Regions from separate parts of the Limosilactobacillus walteri genome, predicted to be linked through region 3. Evidence: predicted binding sites of a transcription regulator. Region 3 holds the regulator's gene; each other region holds the start of a gene.
What was found. The regulator Rex, encoded in region 3, represses fermentation and respiration genes when NADH is low (regulators of the CRP and FNR family bind a similar motif). The targets are predictions, from matches to a motif close to TTGTGAANTANTTCACAA.
Positions count from the first base shown of each region.

Region 1 (5,040 bases), on a different contig from region 3:
CCGCATCCGCTAATTGGTCATTACCCACTTCAAAAGCAAGATAGGCGTAATTTAAGCCTAATTTAGCAAAAGCATTGTTATGCATCGTTGGTGACATTGAGTGTCTGATTGGTGTTGCCATAAGGCCAATTAAAATCGTGTGTCCATCAATTCGTTCCATTCTTAATCTTCCCCTTTGTATTTAATAAAGCTAAAATAACCATTAAAATTGTTCCACTAACGGCAACTGCTAGGTCCCCCGCAAATGCTAATTGAATACTATGCGCGGATAAAACACCCGTAATTAGCGGAACCGTGAATGAGGCGATACTGCCAAAAAAGTAAAATGCTCCGGTCACCATGCCACGATGGCGGGGGTAAAGGTTCATGAAAACCGTTAATCCCGTCTGCATAATTCCACCAGCAGCACTAAATCCAAATACCAAACTGGCTACACTGACAAGGTTAATATTATTCCCCGCAATTAGGATAATGAGTAACGCGATAACTGCCGTTAAATTCAAACTAACCAATAAAGTCATTTCATTAACATTCCGCTTTAACAAAATAAATAAAGTAATTACTCCTATAATTGAACCAACACTGTAAAGCGATAAGAGTGTATGAGCAGCAAGGTTGCCGTACCCGAGGGACTTCTGCGCAAAAAGGGTAATCCACTGTGTAAACCAAATCATCACAGCCATGGATGAGTAACCGTATCCGAGCAGGAGGATTGTTGCAACCATTTTCCTAATTGACTTCTTAGGTCGACGAACCGTTTGTTGATGGTGACGGAGCGTTACCCGTTGAATTTTAGGAAATTTGATAGTGCTCATATTAATCATATTTGTAATAATCAATACCGCCATTACAATAAAGGACCAACCAAACCATAAATTATTAGCCGATAAAGCCGCGACAATTAATGGCAAGATAAATTCCCCAAGCGAAACAAAGCCTTTAATTAAAATCGTATCGTAGCCTTTACCATTATTCATTTCTACTAAAGTCGTGTATGTCCCTGCATCTAGTGCCGAATTAGCAATTCCTGCTAAAATCGCTAGACCATAAGCAACCGGAATACTGTGTGTCATTACCATCCCAATAGCAAAAATCAAGTAACAGGCCATGCCAATAAACACAAACAATTTTCGACTAAGCATATCAGCTAAGGTTCCAGTTATTAGGTAAGCAATTAACCGCCCGATTCCAATTCCCGAAATAACAAAAGATACTGTTTTAATCGGTACTTGCCAGACACTCCCAAGAGCAACCATATTTTGCGCTAAGATAATGATTCCAAAACCATGAATCAAGTAGTTCAAGTAAAGGCTCAGTGACAAGCGACGTTTATTAATCTGTGATTCGGCAACAGGCATTTCCATATCTCTTCTCTCCCTTTAATAATCATAAAAAAGCGCTAACCAGATCTGAGACTCAGTCAATCTAGTTAGCGCCTTGGGCGATATGTCAATTCGCCGTAATTATATACAGGAACCCTGAATATCTCGCTCTACTAGACTAACACCTAGCAAAGCATCATTAACTCAACTCTGCTTAGGTCCGAACGTCCCAGTCCGCACCTAAACAGCACGGACCTACATAAAGTAAGCAAAGCCAAAATAATAGTTCTTAGCAGTTAATGATAATGAGGTCATCAAGAATCTTCCTTTCCGTTTAATTATTGTCTATTATTAAAACATTCTAATAATTCAAAGTCAACACTTAATTTTAAATTAATTAAATGAGCCGAAACTTCCCTCAAAGCTTTAAAAGTGATATTGTTAAAGAGTACACAAAGCATATACTGGAGGGATTTAATATGGTTGAAGAATTCGGTTCACCATCGTCTTACATTCAAGGCAAAGGTGTACTTTTCGAAAGTGATAAGTATTTACAAGACTTTGGCAAAAAGCCCTTATTATTAGCGGGCAATACGGTTTATAAAATCGTTGGTCAAAAGTTTGAAGAATACTTACAGGATAACGGTTATGATGTCACTCGCGTACAGTTTAATGGCGAGTCATCAACCAATGAAGTTGACCGAGTAACTGCTATCGGTAAAGAAAATAACGTTTCAGTAATTTACGGTCTCGGTGGTGGCAAGACAGTTGACACCGCTAAGGCTATCGCTGATAACTTACATCTACCAGTAGTAATTATGCCAACGCTTGCTTCTAATGATGCCCCTTGTTCACGACTTTCAGTTATCTATACCGATGACGGTGGCTTTGACCACTACCGGTTCTATAACCAAAATCCTGACTTAGTGTTGGTTGACACCCAAGTAATCGCGGGTGGTCCTGTTCGGATGTTAATCTCAGGAATTGCAGATGCGCTTGCAACAAATGTTGAAGCCCAAGCAGTTGCTAAGGCTAACAGCGATACAATGCTTGGCGAAAAACAAACATTGGTTGGTAATGCGATTGCGCAAAAGTGTGAGGATACTTTATTTGATTATTCCCACCTTGCTGTTGCCGCAGCCCAAGATCACGTTGTTACGCCCGCGCTCGCCAAGATTGTCGAAGCTAATACGCTGATGAGTGGCCTTGGTTTTGAGAGCGGTGGTTTATCTGGTGCGCACGCAATTCATGATGGTTTAACTATCCTTGAAGAAACCCATGACTTAACTCACGGTGAAAAAGTTGCCTATGGAACTTTAACCCAACTAATGCTCGAAGGTGCCGATGAAGAACGTTATAATAAATATTTCCAATTTATCTTATCGTTAGGTTTGCCAACAACCCTTGCAGACCTTCACCTAGAGAATGTTTCCGATGAAAAATTACTCAAGGCTGGCGAAGCTGCTTGTTCTGAACAAGATACAATGGACCGCTTACCATTTGCGGTTACTCCTGATGATGTAGCGCAAGCATTCCGTGCTGTCGATGCTTATAGTAAGCAATTTTTAAGCACCCATCGTTGTCATCACAGTCGAATGTAGACTCGTTACTTATAAAATTTAGTGAAATACATCAAAAAGCCGTTAGCGTTCATTTTTGAATGCTAACGGCTTTTATCTATCTTAAATATATTTAAGCTGTAATCCGCTTTATCATTGCCTTAATTAGGTTTTCACTACTATAAGAAAAAACATTATTCTTATATACTTTTGCAGAAAATAGATACATTATCATTACGAATATAATAGAGATCAGTAATGAAATATACCCATCACTGTAGGTTGCAGCTCCTCTTGCGATTCGGACTGGCATTAATCCTTGACTCATATATGGAAAGTAAGACAATATTTTTGAAATCGCTAAGTTGGGGTTACTTTGAGTAAGAAAGCTTAAAAAATATGGAATCAACATTAAACTTGCAACACTACTTGTGGCCTGTGAAATATCTTCAACTCTTGAAACAAATGAAGCAAAAATAGCAGCTAGAAATACATATAATACTAAAGATACAACTGTTAATAGTATAACAATAAGGATGTATTGTGCGCTTATGCCACTTAGATATTTATTTAAATCCAGAACTTTTTTATGCATTTTTTGAAGTATTAAATATCCTAAACCTCCAAGCACACTATAGATAATTATTTGAAATCCTATCAAATAAAAAATTCCTAACATTTTACCAGCATAATGTTTATCTGCCGGAATGGCTGCTGTTAAGCCTTCGATTAAATGGTTTCCTTTTTCATTTCCAATTTCAGCGCCTGTTATGCTTATATAACTGGTTAAAAAGAAAAATGCAATAATAACTGCAAACTCACTAAAATATTGTGCAGATTCTGAGTTATTTAATTTAATCGTATTACCATCATAATTAACATTTTCTTTCTGTACGTTTACATCTTTTATAATGTTTTGCCATTGTTTTTCATTAAGACCAGCTTTACTTGCCATATATTGCGATTTAAGCAGTGTTATATTTTTCTTTAACTCATTGGTTGGATCGCTCGAATTGCTACTTGCATTATATTTATAATTTATTTCAGAAAAATCGTTCTTAATATACAAAATCCCATCAACTACACCATCAGCTAAATCAATTTTTAACTTATTATTATGAGTATTAATCTTAGTATTGATTTGATATGTTGAAGTTTTTTGATTTTTTAATGCTTCTTGTATATTTTTATCTGCTACAACAGCAATGATTGCCTTATGATCTGAATTTTGATCATCAACGTATTTAGTAAATCCAATACCGATGCCTATTAAAAGAATAGGAGCGAGTATCATCCAATAATATGTTGGCGATAAAACTCTTTTTTTAAAAACCATTTTGGCTACTACCAGTATTTTATGCATTTTCCATGGCCTCCTCCTTTATAATTCTTCTAAAAATGTCATCAAGAGTTGGCTCCAACAGACGATATCCCGTTAAAGATGGTTCTTTTTTCGCTAGTTCAATTGCCTTTCTTGCATTTTCTTCGGAATCAAACGTTAGAACTTTTCCTGGAAAATCATCTTTTTGATGAACCACCCCATTAAAAACAGTTGGCTGCATCTCATTAAAAATACCTTCCAAATAAATTTTATTTTTTTCAAAATTCGATCTAATTTGGTTTATCGGCCCATATAGTTTCTGTTCGCCGTTTACTAACATAAGAATTTTATCAGAGACTTCTGTTACATTATTCATGTTATGTGAGGAAAAAATAACTGCTACTCCCTCTTCTTTTAATTGTTTTACAACTCTGATTAAAAGACTGATGTTTACTGGGTCTAACCCCGAAAAAGGCTCATCAAGAATTACTATCTTTGGCTTATGAATTAGTGTTGTAATCAATTGGACCTTTTGCTGATTGCCTTTCGACAGATTTTTTATTAATGTACGTTCAGTGCCTTTTACTGCCAATCGTTCCAACCAATCGGGTAATTCTTTACTTGCCTTCGCTTTACTATAATTATGTAATTGAGCAAAATATAATACCTGCTGTTTGATAGTCATATCTAAATACAAACCACGTTCTTCTGGTAAATATCCAATATTATCTAAAAAGTCATTACTTAGTTTTTTAGACTGTATAGTTATTTCACCAGCATCCGGCGAAAGGAAGTTTAAAATCATTTTAAATGTTGTTGATTTTCCAGCACCATTTTG
Region 1 covers NZ_QORN01000015.1:6,485-11,524, forward strand. The annotation lists gene DTK66_RS03870 (shikimate dehydrogenase) at 1-160, opposite strand, end outside; gene DTK66_RS03875 (MFS transporter) at 147-1,364, opposite strand; gene DTK66_RS03880 (glycerol dehydrogenase) at 1,802-2,923, shown strand; gene DTK66_RS03885 (ABC transporter permease) at 3,015-4,244, opposite strand; gene DTK66_RS03890 (ABC transporter ATP-binding protein) at 4,237-5,040, opposite strand, start outside.
Region 1: DTK66_RS03880 (glycerol dehydrogenase) is a predicted target of Rex. The motif match lies at 1,761-1,778, and genes of this name have one in related genera.

Region 2 (5,040 bases), on a different contig from region 3:
ATTACACGCATTATCCCTAACACATTAACTGATATCGCAATGGGGTATAGCGGAGTAGTAAAAAACGATCGTGCAAATCAAGCTGTTATTGAAGAATTTCTTAATAGTTTTGGAAAAGTTGACTACATTGATGAATCCTTACTAGATGTATTTACTGGATATGGGGTGGCTGGACCAAACTATATCTATAATTTCTTGATTAGCTTCACAAATGCAGGAGTCCTTGCTGGCATGCCCCGTGAACAAGCAAATAAGCTAGCGTTAGAAAACTTGAAAGCCGCCGCGGTCTTTGTTGAGCAAAGTGGCAAACATCCAGCAGAACTTCTCGACATCAATAACTCAGCAGGCGGTGTTGGGATTACCGCTCAACATGAATTAGATAAGAGTTCATTTGCAGCCGGAATTGAGAATGCCGTCCTTGCTGCTGTTAAACGCACAAAAGAACTAGGCAAAGAGAATACAGGTGATTAATAATGGTAGAAACATTAAATTGGGATCACACCATGGTCGATGTGACTGATCTTCAAGACGCAATTGACTATTTTAATGCTAAGGGCTTAGCATTTGCTCCCGGTGGTAAACATGAATACTGGGGAACAAAAAATGCCCTTGACTACTTTGGTCTAAACTATATCGAACTATTGACAGTTGCAGATAAAGAAAAAGCAGCGGCCTTTCCTTATCAAAATAATTCTGCAATTCATGATGCCGTTGAAGATTATTTTGATGGTATTCAACGGATCACTACAATTGCTATTCGAACAGATGATATTGTAGCAACTCACCGCCGCTTAAAAGGATTAGGACTTGACGTCGGTGAAATTACGGATGGCAAACGGGTTGATCCTGCTGGTAAATTAGTCCAATGGAAGATCTTCTATATTAACGATGAGTTAGCCAACCATTTACCAGCGCCATTCTTCATTCAATGGAACGAAAATGATGATCAACGTCGTGAAGACTTGAAGAAACAAGGATTAATCAAGTTCCACCCTGCTGGTGACCTCTTTGTTAAACAGGCTGTCTTTAACGTAAGCGATCCTGAAGAAACTGCTAAACAATGGTCAGCAATTCTTCAAGCGGAGGTCTTACGTGAAGGTGATAACTTTACTGTCAACATCGGCAACAAGCAACTAATCTTTACGCCTGGGGTAGAAAATCGTTTATTCAAGCTGATCTTCCATGGTGCCAAGCTTCCAGAAAAGTTGCAGCTTGGGCAGATTCGGTTTGAATTAACTGATAAGGAATAAGGGAGTGCAGTACAAACTTATTTCTTTGGTTAAAATCTATAGGACGTAAATAGGTCTGTGACATAAGTCCCCTATATAGTTGAAAATGCTACAGCGCAGTACACAAAGGGACTCTAGCGTTCGGAAAATCCGAACACTAGAGTCCCTTTGCGCTTCCTATAACTAGTTCACGCTTGAATATAAAAAGAGACAGGATTATACCTGCCTACTTTTCAATTAATTATTAGTAAATGCCATCGTAAGCCTTTTGGTAAAGCTTAACGACATCTTCAACAGTACCCTTACGTGGGTTAGAGAAGGCATTACCATCCTTGAGGGCATTCTTAGCCATCATTTCAAAGTCTTCTGGTTTAGCACCAATTTCCTTGATTGATGAAGGAATACCAACAAGCTTGCACATTTCACGCATACCATCGATTGACTTTTGAGCAGCTTCGTAAAGGGTAAGGCCAGTCGTGTCATAGCCCATTACCTTAGCTAATTCTGCAAACCGTTCTGGGCATGCAATCAAGTTATATTCTTCAACAGTAGTCAAAAGCAAGGCACAGCAAACACCGTGAGGAGCATCATATTGACCACCAAGTTGGTGAGCCATGGCGTGAACGTAACCAAGGTTAGCGTTGTTAAATGCCATTCCGGCAAGCATTTCAGCTTCGACCATCTTAGTCCGTGCTTCAACGTTGTGGCCATTAGCAACAACTTCTGGCAAAGCAGTTTGGATTAATTGGATAGCTTCTTTACATTGACTATCTGTGATAGGGTTGTGGTCAACTGAAACATATGGTTCGATAGCTTGAACAAAGGCGTCACAACCAGTAGCAGCAGTAATGTCTTGTGGAATATCAAGCATTAACATTGGATCATTGAATGATACCAATGGAATGTTACGCCATGAAACGACAACAAACTTCAAATGAGTTTCTTCGTTAGTGATAACTGCGTGACGTGTTAATTCTGAACCAGTACCTGCAGTAGTGTTGACTGCCATAAGTGGTGGAAGAGGATTGTCCAATGTTTCAATTCCGGCAAGCTTGGAAATATCATCACCGTTAGTCAAAACAATACCGATACCCTTACCACAATCGTGAGCAGAACCCCCACCAACAGTAATAATGGAGTCACAGTTCTCATCTTCATACATCTTCTTACCGGCTTTAACGTTCCGGATCTTTGGGTTAGGTTCTACACCAGTAAATACTGCGTAATCTACGCCAGCCTTTTCCAATGCAGCAAGAGTTTGCTTTACCGGACCATTATCAATTTTTGATAAACCTTCAGTAGTAACAACTAATGGTTTGTGCATATTGAGCATTTTTGCACGATCACCAATTTTAGCAATAACACCAGGACCAAAGAAGTTCACGCTTGGCATTAAGAAATCAAATTGTCTATTCATTAAAATACCCTCCTCATGGCATTTGAATACGTTACCATTATCATGCAACCGTATAACTTTTGCAATAGGAACATTTTGATTTTTTATCAATTATTGCCTGATTTAAGGAGATATTATTGCCTAATCCACCGCAATTTCGCGTTCTTTGTCATAATATTCACAAATTGAAACAATATTATCATTCTGTTTCGCAAAAAATTGCTAATTTTATCACAAGCTATTTAAGTGCTTCGTCAAAAGCTATCCGCATAAGAATCGCTTGCGGGTTGTAAGTATTCAAAATTCGATCAACTGTCGCGGTCGAATCAGTCGGCATTATACTAATCTGCATATTAACCGGTAATGGTTGCATCTTCAGCCCAGTAATCACTAACTTCATCGCAACCTGCGCTTGAGAACCGCCATGACCTCCAAAAGTTACCATGCTAACCGGTTTTCCCTGCCATTCCTTACCTAGGTAATCAATAGCATTTTTTAGCACAGCTGGGTAACCCCAATTATATTGTGGAAAAACAAAGACGAATCCATCATATTTTTGAATTAATTCACTCCACTGACGCGTCTTTTTGTGAGCGTATATTCCTAAATAAGGAATCCGTGGCTCATCCATCATTGGTAAATCAACTTTTTTTAAATCAATAATATCAAATTGAACTTGCGCGCTCTCTTTAAGTTGTATTTTTAGCCAACTAGCTACTTGCATACTCCGTCGATTAGGCCGAACACTGCCAACGATAATTCCAACTTTTTTCATTCGAATGACCTCCTTGTTAATACCCTTATTTTAATAGTTTTTATGAAAAGGTAATAACAAAGTGATTCTTTTCGATATCAAAAAAACGAGGGCCTGTATTATTTTCAGCACCCTCATTTCTTTTGATAAAAGGACCAATTAACATTATATTTCGGTCGCTTCACCTGCCACCAAGTCCGCAGTTGTTTCGCCCGAAATTGATAGCGTTCAAATTCATCATTCTCAATTCTTTCCTCATTAGGTAATGTCAGTAATATTTTATTCTTTGTACTTGCATTTGCCATATCTTGCATAATAAATAGGCTTACTATAACTACTAACCATTGTAAAATTACTCGGTAACATCTTTTGCTTATCTTAAATCAAATCCTTAAAACATATCATTACATCTTTTCCTTCTAATCACTATAACATTTTCATTGATCTTAAGGGGATTTCTAAACGAAAACCAAGAAATTCTTTACTTATGGTATGGCAGGCCGTTAATAATAGTGAAAGCTCGATAGATTTGTTCACTTAAAACCAACCGCATTAATTGGTGAGGTAAAGTAAAACGCCCAAATGAAATTTGTGTATCTGCCCGCTTTAAAACGGCCGGACTTAATCCTAATGAACCACCAATCACAAAAGTAATATCACTATGACCATATGTTGTTAGTTGATTGATTTCTTTGGCAAATTCTTCTGATGTCCGTTCCTTGCCTTTAATCGCTAAGGCATATACATATTCACGATCCTTGATTTTATCAAGAATTCGTTCTCCTTCTTTTGCCATCACTTCGTCCATTTCAGCTTGACTTAGAGATTCAGGCGCCTTTTCATCTGGTACTTCGACGATTTCAAACTTACAATAGCGTCCTAATCGTTTAGCATACTCGGCAATTCCTGCCTTAAAATATTTTTCTTTCAGCTTCCCCACACCAATAATTTTTATATTCAAGATATCCACTACCTTCCACAGTTTATCCACAAACTTATCCACAGGAAATTTTAAATTGTTTAACGTTTACCGAATGTTCGGCAACTTTTTGTTCAAAAAAGCGTTTTCTTAAAACTTACTTATCCACAGTTATCTACAGGAACAATCGTTCATCATCATTTCGATAACCCTTTGGCGCGCAAGGGATTAGATAATTAAAAACGTTCAAAAATCCACTTATCCACATTTGAACGCATCCCCTGTGGATAACTTTTGAACAATAATTGTTACTGTTATATCAACAATTATAAATTTTTCTTAAATTGCGCAAAAGTTTTCCACCGACTTATCCACAAGCAAATTCACAGTACTATTTTAACGTATTTCTAACCAATTACAACACGATCTGTGGTAAATATGCGACACAACGTTACCTAGCGAATGTTACTAACTTTAACTTTTTGAAATATTCGGAATTTTACCTTTAAATCAATTAATAATCGTCCCATTCTGTTCTGCTGCTCGTTGAAAATCTGCTGGAACCTTCATCCCCAACTTATGTGCTTGTTTCAAATTAAGGATTGGTTCGCCATGATGGTAATCATCAATCGCCATTTGACTAGGTTTCTCACCCTTTAAGATACGGGCTGCCATTTTACCAGCTGCTTTCCCTTGTCCATACTGGCTAAGACTAATAGATGCTACTCCACCATCCTTTACC
Region 2 covers NZ_QORN01000010.1:1,763-6,802, reverse strand. The annotation lists gene DTK66_RS03220 (pyrroline-5-carboxylate reductase family protein) at 1-471, shown strand, start outside; gene DTK66_RS03215 (VOC family protein) at 474-1,250, shown strand; gene DTK66_RS03210 (iron-containing alcohol dehydrogenase) at 1,474-2,646, opposite strand; gene DTK66_RS03205 (NADPH-dependent FMN reductase) at 2,864-3,400, opposite strand; gene DTK66_RS03200 (hypothetical protein) at 3,514-3,693, opposite strand; gene rlmH (23S rRNA (pseudouridine(1915)-N(3))-methyltransferase RlmH) at 3,861-4,340, opposite strand; gene trpX (tryptophan ABC transporter substrate-binding protein) at 4,809-5,040, opposite strand, start outside.
Region 2: DTK66_RS03210 (iron-containing alcohol dehydrogenase) is a predicted target of Rex. The motif match lies at 2,792-2,809, and genes of this name have one in related genera.

Region 3 (5,040 bases):
TTTACCACAATTTAAGGTCTTTAGATTAACTTAATAATCAGGACATAAAAAAGAGCGGAAAACAAAACTAATTTGTTAGTTTGTCCGCCCTCTCTTAATAAAGGTAGTTAAGTTAATAAAGTTTGGATTACTTTTTGGTCTCAGGTTTTCTCTTCCTTATAAAGGAAGGATTTCAACCTGGTTGCCCCACTTTTTTATCAGCTGAACTAAATCGTCCACCTTAAGAATAACTGTTGCCGTATTATCGTTCGGGTGGCAGCCAATCAGTTCGTCATTTAAAATATCACGATCCAGAATAAAGGTAATATCGTGCGCAGCGTTATTCATCAGATTAAACGGTGAAACTGCACCGCTTCTTATTGCTAGCTTATTCGTTAAATCTGTTTGACTGGCAAAGGATAAACGTCCTGACTGCAAACTTAGTTTTAGCTTTTTCATGTCAAGCCGCTTATTTTCTAACACGGCAACAAGGTAATATTTTTCTTTACTTTTTAAAAATAGGTTCTTTGTCCGCCCAAATTGATATCCCTTAACATACCTATCTGCTTCCTCAGCAGTATAGACAGGTGGATGGGTAACAACTTGGTAGTTAATGTTAGCATCATCTAAATACTTTAATACTTGCTTATTACTAATCGCCATTTTTACTTCTTACAGCAAAAGAACGCGGTCCCGAACTGGCAATTCCACTGATAATTTATCAACGTTTGAAGTACCTGTCAGCTACTCCGCTGTAACATTTTCTGCTTGAAAATAATAAAGCGGCTGAGAAAACTCAGTCGCTTTAGCATCTTCAAGTTATTACATCATACCGCCCATGCCGCCTTGTGGAGCAGCTGGAGCTTGGTTATCTTTTGGATCTGGCTTATCAGCAACAACTGCTTCAGTAGTAAGGAGCAATGCTGATACAGAAGCTGCATTTTGAAGAGCTGAACGGGTAACCATTGTTGGGTCAACAATCCCAGCCTTAATCATATCTTCAAACTTACCATCAGCAGCGTTGTAACCGATACCTTCCTTTTCGTTCTTCAATTCGTTAACAATTACTGATCCTTCAACACCGGCGTTTTCAGCAATTTGACGAACTGGAGCTTCAAGGGCAGCCTTAACAATGTTAATACCAGTTAATTCATCGCCTTCAGCGTCAATCTTATCAAGAGAAGAAATAACATTGATTAATGCGGTACCACCACCAGGAACAAATCCTTCTTGAACGGCTGCCCGAGTAGCGTTTAAGGCATCTTCAATCCGGTACTTCTTTTCTTTCAATTCAGTTTCAGTTGCGGCACCGACCTTAACAACGGCAACCCCACCTGATAACTTAGCAAGACGTTCTTGAAGCTTTTCCTTGTCAAAGTCAGAAGTGGACTTGGCAATTTCTTGCTTAATTTGTTCTACTCGTTCTTGGATCGCTTCCTTTGATCCAGAACCGTCAACAATCGTAGTAGTGTCCTTAGTAACAGTAACCTTGTTTGCTTGACCTAATTGATCAACAGTAGCATCCTTCAAGCTCATGCCAAGGTCATCAGAGATAACAGTACCACCCGTCAATACGGCAATATCTTGAAGTTGAGCCTTACGACGATCACCAAAGCCAGGAGCCTTAACAGCAACAACATTGAATGTTCCACGAATCTTGTTCAAAACAAGAGTTGGTAATGCTTCACCCGTAATATCATCAGCAATGATTAAGAGGGCCCGGCCTTCTTGAACAACTGATTGAAGTAATGGCAAGATATCTTGAATGTTGCTGATCTTCTTGTCCGTAATCAAGATGTATGGGTTGTCAAGGTCTGCTTCCATCTTGTCGTTGTCAGTAACCATGTATTGTGACATGTAACCACGGTCAAAGCTCATTCCTTCAACAACGTCAACACTAGTGTCAACTCCACGGGAATCTTCAATGGTAATAACACCATCGTGACCAACCTTTTCCATTGCATCAGCAATCAACTTACCAACTTCTGGGTTAGCAGCAGAAATAGAAGCAATTTGTTCAATGTCATCCTTGGTCTTTACATCGTGTGACATCTTCTTTAATGCTTCAACAGCAGTTTCTGTAGCCTTATCAATACCACGACGAATGCCAACTGGGTTTGCACCAGATGTAACATTCTTCATTCCGGCATTTACAATTGCTTGGGTCAAAACAGTAGCAGTAGTAGTACCGTCACCAGCGATGTCGTTAGTCTTTGAAGCAACTTCGGCTACTAACTTAGCACCCATATTTTCAAATTGATCTTCGAGTTCAATGCTCTTAGCAATTGTAACCCCATCATTAGTAATAGTAGGTGTGCCATAGCTTTGTTCCAAAACAACGTTCCGTCCCTTTGGTCCCATCGTTGTCTTAACAGTATCAGCTAACTTATCAACACCACTGAGCATAGCGCTCCGTGCATCTTCAGAAAACTTAATTTCTTTTGCCATTTATGTCACCTCAAAATTGATTTCATTTTTCGAGACGGTGAAGGAAAACGATCCTTCAACCTCAATAATTTTCAAATAATAATTTTTTATTCAACAATTGCTACTAAGTCCTTAGCATGAACAACTAAGTACTTTTCACCGTCATATTCTACTTCGTTGCCAGCGTACTTATCAAATAATACGCGGTCGCCTTCCTTAACAGCTGGAGCAAGCTTTTGTCCGTTGTCTAAAGTACGACCTTCTCCAACGGCAATAACCTTTCCAGTAGTTGGCTTTTCCTTTACGTTAGAAGCAAGGACAATTCCACCAACTGTCTTTTCTTCTTCAGTTTCAGCTTTTAGAACAACGCGATCTCCTAATGGTTTTAACACGTTAATCCCTCCATCTTGTTAATAAATTTATTTTTAGCACTCAAAACGTTTAAGTGCTAACCACATATTTAAATATAACATGTTATTTCCAAAATGCAATAAAAACACTTTGACTTTTTTTGACCATCAAGTATTTTTAAATATTCTAGTTATAACTAAACGTTGATTTGATAGGCTATTAATATACAAAAAGCACTAGTTTAACGCTTCCATTAAACCAATGCTCTTTTAATAATTATTCAACTGAATCTTCACTATAATTTTTAATGAAGTAAATCAACGTCTGTAATTCATTTGTTAAATCTATATTTTGTACCTGAACATTCTTTGGCACGGATAACCGTACGGGAGTAAAGTTAAGGATTCCCTTTACACCTGCCTCAACCAATTGGTCAGCAACATGCTGTGCTTTGATCCCAGGAACAGTCAAAATAACAACATCAATCTGTTGTTCTTTTAATTGCTTAACCATGTCTTCAGAAGGATAGATTGGGATACCACTCTTAACAGTGTTAGCGTATTCTGGCTTAGTATCAAAGGCAGCACTGATCCGCAAATTTGTATCTTGATGGAAATTGAAGTTTAATAAGGCGCTCCCTAAACTACCAACCCCCACTAAGGCAACACTAACTAAAGAGTCCTGATGAAGAATTCCCTTAAAAAACTTCAACAAACTCTCCACATCGTAACCATAGCCCCGTTTACCAAGTTCACCAAAATATGAAAAGTCACGACGAATCGTTGCAGAATCAACCTGCACTGCTTCTGATAGCTCAGTCGATGAAACCCGTTGCTTATTTGCATCCTTCAATACATTTAAATAACGGAAGTAAATCGGCAACCGTTTGGCAGTTGCTCGTGGAATCTTTTTATTAACCATTCTACCTTTGTTCCTCCTAAAATTAGTTTTTTCTCCTGCCTAGTTTGCCAACTGATTGCTAGGTTTAATTATGGATAAACTTACTAATTTTTACTTTGTGAAATTTAAGTCTGTGTATATTCTAGCAATTAAACTATTTTTTGTGAACTAAAATACAAAAATATTTTCAAATTTTTATTTAAAATTAGAAATCTGCTAAAATAAAATCATATCAAATTAACGGAATTACAATGAGGTTTCAAAATGTTACTTTTACAAACAAATGACGTTACCCGGCGATTTGGCGCGGACGTTTTATTTCACAATATGAATTTACAAATCCAAGAGCACGGTCGGACTGCCCTCGTCGGCCGTAACGGTGCCGGCAAAACAACCTTTTTAAAAATGATTGCCGGCATTACTGAACCTGACGAAGGGACCATAACCAAAGCCAAGGACCTGACAATCGGTTATCTCGCCCAGGACCAGGGACTTGATAGTCAAAATAGCATTTGGTCTGAGCTTGACACAGTTTTTACGCCATTACATAAGATGGAAAAACAGATCCACGACCTTGAGCAGCAGCTTGGTGAACTCGATAGCAGCAGCGAGCATTATCAACAAATTCTGGCCTCCTATGATACATTGCAAACATCGTTTAAGAAGCAAGGCGGATATGAATATGCTTCCCGGATGCGGGGAATTTTACACGGGTTCGGTTTTGACGAAGATACTTATGATACCCCGATTAACTCCCTTTCTGGTGGACAAAAGACAAAATTAGCCCTCGCTAAGATTCTCCTTCAAGCGCCAGGACTATTAATCTTAGACGAACCAACAAACCATTTAGACATGAATATCTTAGCGTGGCTTGAAGACTACCTCAAAAGTTATCAAGGGGCCCTCCTCATCGTCTCCCACGACCGGTACTTCCTTGACCGTGTTGTTAATGACGTGTATGACCTTGATAATAAGACCCTTACCCACTATACCGGTAACTACACCCAGTTTGTTCAACATAAGCAAGAGCGGCTTCAAGCAGAATGGAAGCACTATGACCAACAGCAAAAAAAGATCGCTAAGCTTGAAGATTTTGTCAATCGTAATATCGTCCGCGCTTCAACGACTAAACGAGCCCAAGCACGCCGTAAACAATTAGAGAAAATGGAACGTCTCGACCGTCCAGAAACTGATGACAAGTCTATTCATTTCCATTTTCACGCAGATAAAGCAAGCGGAAATGAAGTCCTCGATGTGGAGCAGGCAAAAGTCGGCTATCATGAACAGGTACTTGCCGGCCCGCTCTCATTCACCGTTCGTAAGCCGCAACGAATCGGGATTGTTGGCCCCAACGGAATCGGCAAGTCAACCTTACTCAAATCA
Region 3 covers NZ_QORN01000029.1:32,061-37,100, reverse strand. The annotation lists gene DTK66_RS07445 (prolyl-tRNA synthetase associated domain-containing protein) at 157-642, opposite strand; gene groL (chaperonin GroEL) at 802-2,427, opposite strand; gene groES (co-chaperone GroES) at 2,514-2,798, opposite strand; gene DTK66_RS07430 (redox-sensing transcriptional repressor Rex) at 3,034-3,678, opposite strand; gene DTK66_RS07425 (ABC-F family ATP-binding cassette domain-containing protein) at 3,922-5,040, shown strand, end outside.